One region of the Streptomyces sp. CA-210063 genome, then DNA from elsewhere that is predicted to be linked to it. Evidence: riboswitches for the same ligand, from Rfam matches in the RefSeq annotation. Region 1 holds a riboswitch; each other region holds the start of a gene.

Region 1 (4,931 bases):
CGCGACGGACGCCGCGAACAACTGGTCGTCCGGGTCCTGGACGACCAACTGGACGGTCGTCCGCAGCCGGGTCAGACCCTTGCGGTCGTACGTCACCGGCCGCCCCTGGACCGCCAACTCGCCCGAACGGGGCCGCAGTCCACCGCTGAGCAGCCGCATCAGCGTGGTCTTGCCGCTGCCGTTGCGGCCCAGCAGGGCGAGCGCGCGCCCCTCGTGCACCGCGAAGTCGAGATCGCTGAGCACGGCCGGGCCGTCCTCGTACGCGAAGGACGCGCCCCGTAGGGCGACCAGCACGGGCTCGCTCATGTCAGCGGCCTTTCCAGGACGAATCCAGTACGAAGGTGAGGGCGGCCACGGCCGCGAGCAGGGCGACACTGGCCGCGGTGAAGCGGGCGGAGACCCGGGCCTCGGGCACCAGGACGCGCAGGGTGCCGTCGTACCCCCGTCCGGCCAGCCCGGTCTGGAGGCGAGCCGCCCGGTCGAAGGCCCGTACGAACGCGGTGGCGCCCAGCCCGGCGAGGGAACGCCAGGTGGCGGCCCGTGTGGTGTGCCCCAGCCGGGCCGCCTGCGCCTCCCGGATCCGGCGCACCGAGTCCAGGAGAAGGAAGCTCATGCGGTACGTGACCAGCGCGACGTCCACGACCGGTGCGGGCACCCCGGCCTTCACCAGCCGGGGCAGCAGGTCCGACATGGGCGTGGTGAAGGCGAACAGCAGGACGCCGAGGGAGGCGGCCGAGGTGCGCAGCAGCAGCTCCCCGGCGCGGACCGGACCGCCCTCGGCCAGGGTGACGAACCCGTCGGGCCCGCCCACTTGGACCAGCAGGGGCAGCGCCCCGGTCACGCAGAAGCCCAGCGGCACCCGATAGGCGCGCCACAGCCGACGGCCGGGGACGCCCGCCGGGCCCAGCAGCACGGCGAGGGCGGTCAGCAGCACGAGGGCGGCGCCGGGCCAGGGTGGCAGGGAGATCGCGAGGACCGTGAGACCTAGTCCGAGCAAGGCCTTGTCCACGGGGTGGCGGCGGCGCCAGCGACTGCTGTGCGCCGCCGCGTCGATCGGCAGCACGCGGGATCAGACCCGGCCCGCGGTGGACTCGGCGGCGCCACCGGGCGGGCCTTCGTCACCGGTCGCGGTCCTGGCGGTCGCGGCCGCCGCCGTCGCGCTCACCGCGGTCGCCTCGCTCGTGGTGGTGTTCCCGGCCGCGTCCAGTCGCGCCCGGGCTCGCGCCTCGCCCTGGCGCCGGCCCCGGCGCACACCGAAGTAGTAGGCGAGGACGCCCGCGCCCAGCGCGGCCTGGAGGGAGAAGAGCGCCGACTCGATCTCACCGGACGGCGGCTCGTACAAGGGGGAGAACCAGGGCTCGTAGTCCGGCTCGATCTCGGTGATCGCCGTCTCCGCCTCGCCGTCGGAGCCCGTGAACGGCTCCTCCTTGTGGTCGCCGAGGCCGAGGGCCAGCGGCAGGACGGCGAGCGCGGCCACGACGATCAGCAGCAGGGCGTTGATCTTCGTGTTGCGGTTCATCGGGCCACCGCCTCGGTCTCGTCGGTCTCGGTCCGGTCCTGCTTGCCGGTCAGGAGCACGCCGAGCCGGGTCAGTTCGCCCTTGCTCGACTGCACCAGCAGACGCATCACCAGCACGGTGAGGAGACCCTCGCTCACCGCGAGCGGGATCTGGGTGACGGCGAAGATCGAACCGAACTTGCCGAGCGCGCCGAGGAAGCCGCTGCTCGGGTCGGGGAACGCGAGCGCCAGCTGCACGCTGGTGACGCAGTAGGTGACCAGGTCGGCGACGAACGCGCCGAAGAACACCGTGACCATCAGCGGCACGCCGAACCGCCGCAGCAGCCGGTAGACGCCGTAACCCGCCCACGGCCCGGCGATCGCCATCGAGAAGACGTTGGCGCCGAGCGTGGTCAGGCCGCCGTGCGCGAGCAGCAGGGCCTGGAAGAGCAGGGTGATGGTGCCCAGCACCGCCATGATCGGTGGCCGGAACAGGATGGCGCCCAGGCCGGTGCCGGTGGGGTGGGAGCAACTCCCGGTCACCGACGGGAGCTTCAGCGCGGACAGGACGAAGGTGAAGGCCCCCGAGGCACCGAGCAGCAGTGTGCTCTCGGGATGCTCCCTGACCTCACGGGTGAGTGACCGTACTCCGTGGACGACGAACGGCGCGGACGCGACCCCCCAGGCGATCGCGTGCGCCGGAGGAAGGAAACCCTCGGCTATGTGCATGGCTCAGCAGACCCTCTCCAGCACCTCGTGGATGGTTGACGCGCCTTGGCCGGTCTCCTGGCTTACGGGTGACACCGCCCGTGCTCCGCCTTCCCGGGTCTAGGACCCAGTGGCTGTCCGTGAGGACTGGAGCCGGACTTCCCGATCACAGTGGCGAGGGCCGCACCGGCATCACACCGGATTTCCCGTTCACCAAGGCGTGGTGACAGTAGTGCCCGCACAAGGGCGCTGACAAGCGGAGCCGGGGGCGCGAAAGCGATGGTGAACAGCACACACCCCGGCGCACACCCCTTGCGTCACCTGCGGCACACACCACCGGGGAGAGCGGACGCCCTTGCCTGGATACGACGGCTTTGCCGGTGCGCCGGCTCCTCCCGTGGGGCCCGATCGCCCTCCCGGTGGGGCCCGATCGCCCTCCCGGCGGGGCCGGACCGCCCTCCCGGTACGGCCCCGGCCGCCCTTGGCCGGGCCCCTCGCCCTGCGCTTGAATGCAGCCTTCACCCATCGGCACAAGGGAGTCAGCTGTGCACCGCCCGACCTTGGCACCCAGCACACGCCGTCTCGGCGTTCTCACCGCCGTCGTGTTGGCGGTCACCGTCGCCACCGCGGGACCGGCCGCGGCCCACACGGAGGTCGAGGCGGAGGGCGCCCGGGCCCTCGACCAGAACGTCGAACTGACCTTCTTCGCGGAGTCGGAGTCCTCCTCCGCCGGCATCACCAAACTGGAGGTGATCCTGCCCGAGGGCATCGTCCCCGCCGACATCACCTACGACAAGGGACCCGACGGCTGGAAGTTCGCCCCCACCAGCCGGGGCTGGACGGTCTCCGGTGAGAAGCTCCCGGTGGGGGAGGACGCCGAATACGCCGTCACCGTACGACAGCTGCCCGACGCGAAGTCCCTGGTCTTCAAGACGCTGCAGTCCTACAGCGACGGCAAGGTGGACCGCTGGATCGAGCTCGACGGCGAGGAGGGCGGGGACGGCCACGGCCACGGTCACCCGGCGCCCCGCCTGGACCTGAAGGCCGCCGCCCCCGGCGCCCAACCCGTGAGCCCCAGCCCTTCGGAGGAGCCCACGACGGCCGCCCCCTCGACCGCCCCGGCCACCGGCACACCGACCCCGTCCGCGAAGCCCGCGGCGGACGGCACCAAGGACGACGACGGCATGTCCCTCGCCGTGCCCCTCGGCATCGGCGCGGGCGTCCTCGTACTCGGCGCGGGAGTGTGGTGGTTCAGGAGCCGCCGGGGCGGGACCGCCTGACCGACGCCTCGGCCGGAAGCACCTGACCTGACCGAAAGCTGACGGAGCTCTACCGCAGCGCCATGACGAACCCGGCCGTCCCGCCGAGGCTCGGCATACGAATCGGTCTCGATCCGTGGCTCCACCTGGGGCGCCGACAGCGATCACGCCATCATGAGCGCATGACCCGGCCACCACTCCCTCTCCACACACCCGAGTGGTTCACGGCCGACGACTCGACCCTGAACGTGGCCCTCGTGTACCCGATGCAGGGCCCCGCCGGAATCTTCGGACCCACCTGCGGGGCCTGCGCGCGGCTGGCCGCCGAGGAGGTCAACAAGGCCGGGGGAGTGCTGGGCAAGGAGCTGCGGCTGATCGAGGTCGACGGCGGGGCCGAGCCGTGGCGCGTCGCGGAGGACGTCGAGGCCCTGGTCGCCTCGGGCGCGGTGCAGGGCGTCACCGGCTGGCACATCTCCTCGGTGCGGCAGGCGGTGGCCCCGCGTGTCGCGCACCGGGTGCCGTACGTCTACACGGCCCTGTACGAGGGCGGGGAGCGCACCGAGGGCGTCTTCATGACCAGCGAGACGCCTTCCTGGCAGCTGCTGCCCGCGATGCGTCTGCTCGCCGAGTCTCGCGGGGTGCGCCGTTGGTTCGTCGTCGGCAACAACTACGTGTGGCCCCGGCACACCGCCCGCGCCGCCCGCGGGTACGCGCGTGAGTCCCGGGGCCGCGTCTGTGGTGAGGCGTATCTGCCGCTCGGCACCGACGACTTCTCGGGGGTACTGCGACGCATCGAGCGGGCCGACGCCGACGGGGTCCTGATGCTCCTGGTCGGCAGTGACGCGGTCCGCTTCAACCGGGCCTTCGCCGCCTGGGGGCTCGACCAGCGGTCGCTGCGGCTGAGCACGCTGATGGACGAGAACATGCTGCTGGGCAGTGGCGCGGAAGCCACCCTCGACCTCTACAGCACGGCCGGGTTCTTCGCCTCGCTCGCCGACCAGAACACCATGGACTTCCACGGCCAGTACGCCGGCCGCTTCGGCCTGGAGGCACCGACCCCCGGCAGTCTCGGCGAGTCCTGCTACGAGGGCGTCCTGCTCCTCGCCGCGCTCGTCGAACGGGCGCGCGCCCTGGACGTCGCCGCGATCGGGGCGGCCGCCGACAGCGTCTCCTACGAGGGGCCGCGCGGTCTGCTGGGCCTGGACGGACGGCATGTGCGCCAGCGCATCTACCTGGCGCGGGCGGACGGGTACGACTTCAACGTCCTCGCCCAGCTGCGCGCTCCGCACGACCTGCGCTGACCCTGCCCTGGCCGTCGGTGGTCCCGCCCTCCAGGGTCCGGGCCAGCCGGTCCAGCAGCAGTTCCAGCCGCTTGCCGTCCTCCTCGGAGTGCAGCGGCCCCAACTCGGCCCAGTCCGCCCGTACTTCACGGGCCAACAGCTGCCGGCGCTCCATCCCCCTCGGAGT
Region 2 (4,931 bases), 1.8 Mb from region 1:
CTCCAGCGCCCTGACCGTCCCCCGGGTCCCCGGCACGACGACGAGGTCGGCGTCGGCCAGCTCCTCGGCCCGGTCCACGAACCGGACGACGACACCGGGTTCGGCGGCGAGCGCGTCCACATCGGTGAAGTTGGACATCAGCGGAATCGCGCACACCGCGACCCGCAGCACGTCCTCCCCGACGGGCGGCGCGACATTCGACTCCCGGACCGTCCCCCGCAGCGAGACCCGAAGTCCGTCCTCCTCGTCGATCCCGAGCCCGTGCCGGAAGGGCAGCACGCCGTACGTGTGCCGCCCGGTGAGCCCGTGCAGCATGTCGAGCCCCGGCTCCAGCAGGGAGACGTCCCCCCGGAACTTGTTGACGAGGAACCCGGCGATGAGCGCCTGGTCCTCGGGGGACAGCAGCGCGAGGGTCCCGAAGAAGGACGCGAAAACCCCACCACGATCGATGTCGCCCACGACGAGCACGGGAAGCCCGGCATTCCGGGCGATCCCCATGTTGACGATGTCGGTCCGCCGGAGATTGATCTCGGCAGGACTGCCCGCCCCCTCACAGATCACCGCGTCATACGTGCCCCGCAACTCGGCGAGACAGTCCAGCACGGTCCCGAGCAGCCGCTGCTGCCGCCCGCCGTGATACCCACGCGCGCTCATCTCGCCCACCGGTTTGCCCATGAGCACGACCTGACTGCTCTGGTCGCCCCCCGGCTTCAGCAGCACGGGATTCATCAACGCCGTCGGCTCGACCCGACAAGCCTGCGCCTGCATCGCCTGCGCCCGCCCGATCTCGGCGCCTTCCCTCGTCACGAAGGAGTTCAGCGACATGTTCTGCGCCTTGAACGGCGCGACCTTGACCCCCCGCCGCACCAGCCACCGACAGATCCCGGCGGTGACGACACTCTTCCCGGCATCGGAGGTGGTCCCGGCGACGAGCAGTCCACCGCCGGTGGAACGACTGCCGCTCATGAGTCCCCCTCCGCCGGCTTCGCGAACCGCCCCCGCAGCACCGCCGCACCCGCACTGACCCCCAACGCCAGCCAACTCACCCGCCGGGACAACCGAGCAGCCCGCTCGATGTCCCCCACGGCCACGGCCCGCCCCTCCCCATTCAGCACAGGCCGATGCTCAACCCGCCCCCCATACGACAACGTGCCCCCCAACCGCACACCGAGCGCCCCCGCGAACGACGCCTCCACAGGCCCCGCATTGGGACTCGGATGCTTCCCCGCATCCGCCCGCCAAGCCCGAACGGCCCCCCGCGTATCCCCACCCGCGGCCGCGGCCAACACCGCGGTGAGCCGAGCCCCGGGCCACCCCGCCACATCGTCCAGCCGAGCCGAAGCCCACCCGTACCGCCGATAACGCGACGACTTGTGCCCGACCATGGCATCCAGCGTGTTGACGGCCCGGAACCCCACAAGCCCCGGCACCCCACCGACGGCGCCCCACACGAGCGCCCCCACCACCGCGTCCGACGTGTTCTCGGCGACGGACTCCACGACAGCCCGCGCGATCCCGTCCGAGTCGAGCGCCTGAGGGTCCCGCCCGCACAGATGAGGCAGCCGGGCCCGCGCGCCCTCGATGTCCCCGGCTTCGAGGAACCGCCCCACGGCCCGGGCCTCCCGCACGAGCGAAGTCCCCCCGACGACGGCCCAGGTGGCGGCACCGGTCAACGCCACGGAGGCGGCACGCGACGGCCGTACGGCGGACGCGGCGACGGCACCGAGCGCCGCAGCGCCACCGGCGCACACGACGGTGTGCAGCGCGCCCCACCCCCGGTGGTCCCGCCACAGCACCCGCTCCACGGCACCCGCCGCCCGCCCGAACGCGGCGACCGGATGCCCCCGGCGCGGATCACCGAGCAGCAGATCACCGAGGAGCCCGGCGGCGGCGCCGCACGCGAAGACGCGATCGGCACGCACGGGTTCAGCCGATCGCGGGGTCGGGCAGGGACCAGGTGCTGAAACTCAAGTGGCAGCCGCGCATGGCGATATGTCCTCACTCAGGGTGTCCACGCCCTGGTTCGACGAGACCGACGGCGAGAGTTCCTGGCTCCCGGGATGGTTCTTCCCCGGTGACAGTGGCGGGACCGCGCCGGAATCGCACCGGCTTCCTCTCCTGCCGTCGTACATGGCCCCGGCAGTCCACCACGCCCTTGGAAGACCCGTCAACTTGCTGTTGACCTGCGGTGGAACGGTGTGCTGAGCCCCACACCCGCTGAAATCCCGTCAGACGCCCGAATCGGCGGAGCGGGCGGATCGTGAAGTTGGGGGTGCTTTCCGTCGGGGGTGGGCGCCTTGGCCGCGCTTCTCGTACCGAGTGGTGAAATACACGGTCTCGTCTGGCTGGTGGTGACCGTACTCGGCGCCGCCGGGGCCGGCCTGTGGTGGGGGCCGACCCCGGTCACGGAACGGCTCCGGGTCCTGAACCGGGCGCTGGGGGAGGCTCGGCCCCAGCGCCCGCACCACCGCTGACGTGGGGTTTCCGGTCTCAGGTCATGATCAGGGAAATTCCGTACGCCACGGCCGCCGCGCACAGCGCGAAGCACACGTACGCCCCGGTGGTCGCGAGCGCCACCGAGTCGCCCCGGGTTGACGCTTCCTCCCGCTTGGAGAGGCCGACGATGCCCAGGGTGAAGAGGCCGACGAGGGCCACGGTGACCACGAGGCTGACTCCGAAGACGGAGCCGAGGGCTGCCCAGTCGATGTGCATGGTGGTGATCTTCCTCAGGGAGTCGCGGGGCTCAGACGGCGGGCGTCGGCGTGGGCGGGTTCGTCGAGGCCGTGGTCTCGGCGGCGGTCGCGGCCGCGGGGGCCGGAATGGTCGCCGTGAGGTCCGCGACCACCGGGCCGGCCGGCGGCGTCACCGCTGCCATCGCCGTGGTCACCACTCCGGGCGTCTCCTCGGCGTCGTTCACATTGGTGTGGTCGACCACCTCGCGGCGCGAGAGCACCCAGATGGCGGCGCTGGAGGCGATGAGGAAGACCGCGACGACGGCCGTGCCCCAGGTGCCGAAGGACGTGACCCACTCGGCGAGCGCGGCGACCAGCGCGGCGGCCGGCAGGGTCAGCCCCCAGGCGACGAACATCCGGGTCGCGGTCGACCAGCGGACCACACCGCCCTTGCGGCCGAGGCCCGCGCCCATCACGGCACCGGAGACCGAGTGCGTGGTGGAGAGGGAGAAGCCGAGGTGCGAGGAGGCCAGGATGACCGTGGCCGCGCTGGTCTGGGCGGCGAAGCCCTGCTGCGGCTGGAGGTCGGTCAGACCCTTGCCCATCGTGCGGATGATGCGCCAGCCGCCCAGGTAGGTGCCGAGCGCGATGGCCATACCGGCGGAGACGATGACCCACACCGGCGGGTCGGAGTCGGGTGCGAGGGCGCCGCCGGCGACCAGGGCCAGGGTGATGATGCCCATCGTCTTCTGGGCGTCGTTCGTACCGTGGGCCAGCGAGACCAGGCCCGCGGAGGCGATCTGACCGGCGCGGTAGCCCTTGCCGGAGGCCTTCTCGCTCGTGTGCTTCCCGAGCCCGTACGTCAGCCGGGTGGCGAACATCGCCGCGATGCCGGCGACCAGCGGGGCCGCGACGGCGGGGATCAGCACCTTGGTGACGAGGACGTCACCGTGCACCGCGCCCGCGCCGGCCGAGGCGATGGTGGCGCCGATGAGACCGCCCATCAGGGCGTGCGAGGAACTGGAGGGGAGCCCGACGAGCCAGGTCAGCAGGTTCCAGAGGATGGCGCCGACGAGCGCCGCGAATATGACCTCTGGCTGTATGCCGGACTCGTCGACGAGCCCCTTGGAGATGGTGTTGGCGACCTCTATGGAAAGGAACGCGCCGACAAGGTTGAGCACGGCGGACATGGCGACCGCGACCTTGGGCTTCATGGCGCCGGTCGAGATGGTGGTGGCCATCGCGTTGGCGGTGTCGTGGAAACCGTTCGTAAAATCGAACGCGAGCGCAGTGATCACTACGATCGCGAGGATCAGCGAGAAGTTTTCCATTTACCCGGGCTTCTTTTGGACGTCAGTGGCACGTGGACCGTAGGCAACCTGGATGAACGGAAGATGAACTAGGACAGGCTTGCGGGTGTAGTGAATGAGGTGCCGCCGCTCCGCCTGTGCGCCGACGCAGGCGGCGAGCCCGGCGGAGCGACAGCCCCCGTGTTCGAACTGAGGTGGAATACCGAGGTCCGCTACCCCTTGGCGAACTCCTTCAGCCGGCCCATGGACCCGTTGAAGAGATTCTGGTCACCCGGCAGGCGCCCGCTGCCGTTGTCGTACTGCCAGATCGTCCAGAACTTCCACCCCGCGGGCAGTTCTCCCGCCCCCGCGGAGTTGTACCGGGCCAGCCACAGCGCGTGGTTCCCGCCGAAGGCCGCGCTGTTGCCGGTGCAGGTCTTCCACCAGTGGGTGGTCGTGTAGATCACCGGACGACGGCCGGTGAGGCGCTTGACCTCGTCGCTGAACGACTTGATCCAGCCGACCATCCTGCTGTTGCTCAGGCCGTAGCACTTCTTCTTCCTGTCGTACGGGTTGTACTCGATGTCGAGCGCCGGCGGCAGCGTCCAGCCGTCCGCGCGCCAGCCGCCGCCGTTGTTCACGAAGTAGCGGGCCTGGGCCTTGCCGGACGACCTGTTCGGCACCGCGAAGTGGTAGGCGCCGCGGACCAGGCCCGCGTTCCGCGAACCGTTGTACTGCTGGCCGAAGTACGGGTTGCGGTAGGTGGTGGACTCGGTCGCCTTGACGTAGACGAACCGGGCGCCCTTCGACTTCGCGCTCGACCAGTTGACCTTCTTCTGGTGCGAGGAGACGTCGTGCCCCTCGGGCTTGGCGGCGGCCGAGACAGGGATCTCGACGAGAGCTGTCCCCCCTAGGGCGAGCGCGGCGACGGAGGCCGCGAACACGCGGTTGCGACGACGGGACGGCTTGA
Region 3 (4,931 bases), 6.7 Mb from region 1:
AGGCGAGGGCCTCTTCGGAGGTCACCTGCTGGACGGGGATGGTCTTCTCAGGCTGGGTCTGGGTCTGGGCCTGTGCCGCGCGGGCGATGCGGGTCGCCGGGCGGGAGCGCAGGTAGTACGTCGTCTTCAGGCCCGACTTCCAGGCGTACGCGTACATCGAGGAGAGCTTGCCGATGGTCGGCGTCTCCAGGAACAGGTTCAGCGACTGGGCCTGGTCCAGATACGGCGTGCGGGCGGCGGCCATGTCGATCAGGCCGCGCTGCGGGATCTCCCAGGCCGTGCGGTACAGCGCCCGTACATCGGCCGGGATCCACGTGAACTCCTGCACCGAGCCGCCCGAGTCGCGCAGCGCCTCGCGGGTGCGGGCGTCCCAGACGCCCAGCTTCTTCAGGTCTTTCACCAGGTACGAGTTGACCTGGAGGAACTCACCGGACAGGGTCTCGCGCTTGAACAGGTTGGACACCTGCGGCTCGATGCACTCGTACACCCCCGCGATGGACGCGATGGTGGCCGTGGGCGCGATCGCCAGGAGCAGGGAGTTGCGCAGGCCGGTCGACGCGATGCGCTCGCGCAGGGCCGCCCAGCGCTCCGGCCAGGTGAACTCGACGCCGTAGTGGTCGGGGTGCAGCACACCGCGGGCCGTACGGGTCTTCTCCCAGGCCGGCAGCGGGCCGCCCCGCTCGGCGAGGTCGGCGGAGGCCTCGTACGCGGCGAGCATGACGCGCTCGGCGATCCGCGTGGAGAGGGCCTTCGCCTGGGGGGAGTCGAAGGGCAGGCGCAGCTGGAAGAAGACGTCCTGCAGGCCCATCGCGCCGAGGCCGACCGGGCGCCACCTGGCGTTGGAGCGGCCCGCCTGCTCGGTCGGGTAGAAGTTGATGTCGACGACACGGTCGAGGAAGGTGACGGCGGTGCGGACGGTCTCGTCCAGCCGCTCCCAGTCCATGTCGCCCGTCGCCCGGTCGACGAACGCGCCCAGGTTCACCGAACCCAGGTTGCAGACCGCCGTCTCCCCGTCGTCCGTGACCTCCAGGATCTCCGTGCAGAGGTTGGAGGAGTGGACGACATGGCCCGGCTCGGCCGTCTGGTTGGCCGTGCGGTTGGCCGCGTCCTTGAAGGTCATCCAGCCGTTGCCGGTCTGCGCGAGGGTGCGCATCATACGGCCGTACAGATCACGGGCCGGGATGGTCTTCTTCGCCAGGCCGTTCGCCTCCGCCTCGCGGTACGCGGTGTCGAACTCCTCGCCCCACAGGTCGACCAGCTCGGGCACATCGGCCGGGGAGAACAGGGACCACTGCTCGTCGGCGTTCACCCGGCGCATGAACTCGTCCGGGATCCAGTGCGCCAGGTTCAGGTTGTGCGTACGCCGGGCGTCCTCACCGGTGTTGTCGCGCAGCTCCAGGAACTCCTCGATGTCGGAGTGCCAGGTCTCCAGGTAGACCGCGGCCGCGCCCTTGCGCCGGCCGCCCTGGTTCACGGCGGCCACCGAGGCGTCCAGGGTCTTCAGGAATGGCACGATGCCGTTGGAGTGCCCGTTGGTGCCCCGGATCAGCGAACCGCGCGAGCGGATGCGGGAGTACGACAGACCGATGCCGCCGGCGTGCTTCGAGAGGCGGGCCACCTGGTGGTAGCGGTCGTAGATGGAGTCCAGCTCGTCCAGCGGGGAGTCGAGGAGGTAGCAGGACGACATCTGGGGGTGGCGCGTGCCGGAGTTGAAGAGGGTGGGGGAGGAGGGGAGGTAGTCGAGGCGGCTCATGAGCCTGTAGAGCGCGGCGACTTCGTCGACGGCACGGACGGTGTCGTCCTCGGCGAGGCCGGCGGCGACGCGCAGCATGAAGTGCTGGGGCGTCTCGATGACCTTGCGGGTGATCGGGTGCCGGAGCAGATAGCGGCTGTGCAGGGTGCGCAGGCCGAAGTAGCCGAAGCGGTCGTCGCCGGCCGGGTCGATCAGGGCGTCGAGACGCCCGGCGTGGACACGCGTGAACTCCGCCGTGCGGTCGGCGACGAGGCCTTCACGGTGGCCCACCGCGATGGACTCTGTGAACGTCGTGACGCCCTGCGAGGCGGCCTCGGCGCGGATGCCGATGGCCAGCAGCCGGGCGGCCAGCTTCGCATAGGCGGGGTCCTCGGAGATGAGGCCCGCGGCCGCCTCCGTGGCCAGCTCGCGCAGTTCCACGGCCATTTCGGCGGAGGCCGCACGCGAGGACCGGCCGCGCAGCGCGGCGGCGGCGACCCTGCCGGGGTCGGCGTCGGGGAGGTCGGCGGTCAGCTCGGTCAGGGTCCGCAGCAACGCGGTACCGGGACCGTCGGTCTCCGTCGCCGGGGCGGCTGAAGCCAGTTCGGCTGAAACCGGGTCGGCTGGCGCGATGGTCACGTGGGGGCTCTCCCTCGCTGAAGCAAGGGGCCTTGCGGAAGGCAGGCAGCAGCACACGAGCGCACCGGGGCGTCGCGTCCACCGGCCCATTCCACGAGGCCCGGACGTCAGGGCACCCGGACCGGACGGCCGGGCGCACTGTCGGCAGGTGTTCGGACTGAACAGGCGTGCGCGATGGAGATGAACGCACGCAAGTACACCGTTGCGGGACAGTTCCGGATTCGCACCGGATTCCCCTGCGACGACAGCGAGCATGAGCATACATCTAGTGCCGAGGCGCGGCGCCACCCCCACATGTTGTGTCGCATTCGGTTTCCCAGGGTGTCAGAGCGTCAACTCGTAGGTGATCAGCGTGAGGTCGAAGAGGTCGGGGAGGGGCTTCCAGTCGCGCTCGGGTGTGCGAGCGAAGCCCAGGCGTTCGTAGATGCGATGGGCGGCGTGCATGGTCCGCTGGGTCGACAGGACGACGCGTGCACAGCCCTCCACGGCCCGGGCGCGCTCCAGACAGGCCCGTACGAGCGCCTCGCCGGCACCCCGCCCACGCGCTTCCGGAGCGACTGCCAGCATCCGTATCTCGGCCTCTCCCGCACGGGCGATGTCGGCCATGGGGCCGCCCGCCGGGACGAAGGTCACCCCGCCGAGCACCCGGCCGTCCGCCACCGCCACGAGCACCTCGGCCGCGGCGGCCCGCTTCGCCACGTCACGCAACTCGCACAGATACTCGTCGCTCTCTCCGAAGTCCAGCAGTCCGTCGCCGAGGTAGGCCTGTGCGGTGATCTCGCCGAGCGTGGCGTACTCGTCGGGGGAGATCTGCCTGATGGTGATGTCCATGGCTCGCAGTCTGCCGCAGCGGTGGGAAAGCGGGTCCGAGGTTTTCCACAGGGGCGACGACTTGTCCGATGATCAGCCAGGTGCCGCCGCTCGGCAGCGAACCCGCTCAGCCCACCGCAGGCCACCGCGGCAGCGTCGCCACGAAGTCCTCGCTGAAGTCGCGGGTGCCCGGGCCCAGGGCGACGCGGCCGGTGGCGCGCAGGCGGGCGGTCAGGGCGGGGGACTCGGAGTAGTAGACGCGGCGGGCGGCGGCCGGGACGAACACGGTCTGGCCGCGCGTGAGTTCGCTCGCGCACTCCACGACGACGGCGCCCTCGGCGGCCTCGACGAACGCCTCGTCCCCGCAGACCCCCACGGCCAGCGGATCGTGCAGCGGGCAGGTGCCGTCTCCGCCGTGGCGGGTGTAGGCGTCCATGTAGGTGCGCATGAGCCGGGCGGCGAGGGCCGTGCCCGGGCCCGCGGCCTCCAGCGCGGCGAGGTCCGCGGGGCGGAACAGCCAGCGGTGCGAGGCGTCCAGGTCGACCATGGTGAACGGGATGCCGGAGGAGAGGACGATCTCGGCGGCGACGGGGTCGGCCCAGATGTTGAACTCGGCGACCGGGGTGAAGTTTCCCGGCACCTGGGCGGCGCCGCCCATGAACACGAACTTGCCGACGCGGCGGGCGAGGTCCGGGTCCTCCAGCAGTGCGATGGCCACGTTCGTGAGCGGGCCGGTGGCGCATACCGTCAGCTCGCCCTCGTACTCCCGGGAGAGCCGCAGCAGGGCCTGCGCGGACGATTCCGTGGGGTGCGGGGCCGACGAGTCGGGGAGGGTTTCGTGGCCGAGGCCTGCCGGGCCGTGGAAGGCGGAGGCCTCTCGGTAGGGGAGGCGGGACAGGGGGCGGCCCGCGCCTCGGTGTACCGGGACGTCGGCGTCGATGCGTAGGGCTCGGGCCAGGGCGCGGGCGTTGGTGTAGGTCGCCTCGGCGGGGAGGTTGCCGCCGACCGATGTGTAGGCCTTGAGGTCCCAGAGGCCGGTGCCGAGCAGGTACTGCAGGGCTACGGCGTCGTCGATACCGGGGTCGCTGTCCAGGACGATCGGTGTGCGGGCGGTCACATGGCCAGCGTAACCGGATGTCTTTCGCCCCCGCCGCCCCTACCCGTCCCATCCCAGGGGCTGCGCCCCTTCGACCCCCATCCGCGGGTCCGGTGGGGCTTCTCGCGCAGTTCCCCGCGCCCCTGAAAAGCAGGGGCTGCGCCCCGTGCTTTTCGGCCCGCAGGGGCCGTGTCTTTTCAGGGGCGCGGGGAACTGCGCGACCAGCCCCCACCCACCCGCACCCGACATCGCACCCCCTCGGGGTCGAAGGGGCAGCGCCCCTGGGGATGGGACGGGTAGGGGCGGCGGGGGCGAGGAAAGGCCCCGCGCCGCCCCGGAACCCGGCGACGACCTAGTGGCTCGCCCCCGCCGTCGCCGGCGGCAGTTCCACCTGGACGCCCGCGTCGCCCGCGTCCGCCGTGTAGTCCTCCGGCTTGGTCTCGTCGATGCCGTCGGGGGCCTTGGCAGCCCGCAGGACGAAGGTGAGGACCACCGTGACCACGAGGTTGAGGACGAAGGCCGTCAGGCCGATGTAGCCGATCTCGCCGATCCCGGGGATCTCCGCCGAGGAGCCGCCGAAGTGCTTCTGGGTGGGGGAGGCCACGCCGTACGCGGCGATCGTGCCGTAGAGCATGCCGACCGCCCAGCCGGCGA

Evidence for each region. A riboswitch is a leader RNA that binds a small molecule or an ion and turns the genes downstream of it on or off. The one in region 1 is predicted to bind cobalamin.
Region 2: another riboswitch for cobalamin. It lies ahead of JIX56_RS36235 (cobalamin biosynthesis protein); the one in region 1 lies ahead of JIX56_RS44015 (energy-coupling factor ABC transporter permease).
Region 3: another riboswitch for cobalamin. It lies ahead of JIX56_RS14425 (ribonucleoside-diphosphate reductase subunit alpha); the one in region 1 lies ahead of JIX56_RS44015 (energy-coupling factor ABC transporter permease).

What each region holds. Positions count from the first base shown of each region.
Region 1 is NZ_CP102512.1:10,105,394-10,110,324, forward strand. It holds gene JIX56_RS44000 (energy-coupling factor ABC transporter ATP-binding protein) at 1-306, opposite strand, end outside; gene cbiQ (cobalt ECF transporter T component CbiQ) at 308-1,063, opposite strand; gene JIX56_RS44010 (energy-coupling factor ABC transporter substrate-binding protein) at 1,070-1,519, opposite strand; gene JIX56_RS44015 (energy-coupling factor ABC transporter permease) at 1,516-2,226, opposite strand; cobalamin riboswitch at 2,257-2,438, opposite strand; gene JIX56_RS44020 (DUF1775 domain-containing protein) at 2,715-3,485, shown strand; gene JIX56_RS44025 (substrate-binding domain-containing protein) at 3,647-4,765, shown strand; gene JIX56_RS44030 (MarR family winged helix-turn-helix transcriptional regulator) at 4,722-4,931, opposite strand, start outside.
Region 2 is NZ_CP102512.1:8,297,443-8,302,373, forward strand. It holds gene JIX56_RS36230 (cobyric acid synthase) at 1-966, opposite strand, end outside; gene JIX56_RS36235 (cobalamin biosynthesis protein) at 963-1,922, opposite strand; cobalamin riboswitch at 2,021-2,164, opposite strand; gene JIX56_RS36240 (hypothetical protein) at 2,298-2,474, shown strand; gene JIX56_RS36245 (hypothetical protein) at 2,491-2,712, opposite strand; gene JIX56_RS36250 (inorganic phosphate transporter) at 2,744-4,003, opposite strand; gene JIX56_RS36255 (lysozyme) at 4,195-4,931, opposite strand, start outside.
Region 3 is NZ_CP102512.1:3,378,148-3,383,078, reverse strand. It holds gene JIX56_RS14425 (ribonucleoside-diphosphate reductase subunit alpha) at 1-2,371, opposite strand, end outside; cobalamin riboswitch at 2,498-2,632, opposite strand; gene JIX56_RS14420 (GNAT family N-acetyltransferase) at 2,696-3,202, opposite strand; gene JIX56_RS14415 (nucleoside hydrolase) at 3,309-4,298, opposite strand; gene mctP (monocarboxylate uptake permease MctP) at 4,630-4,931, opposite strand, start outside.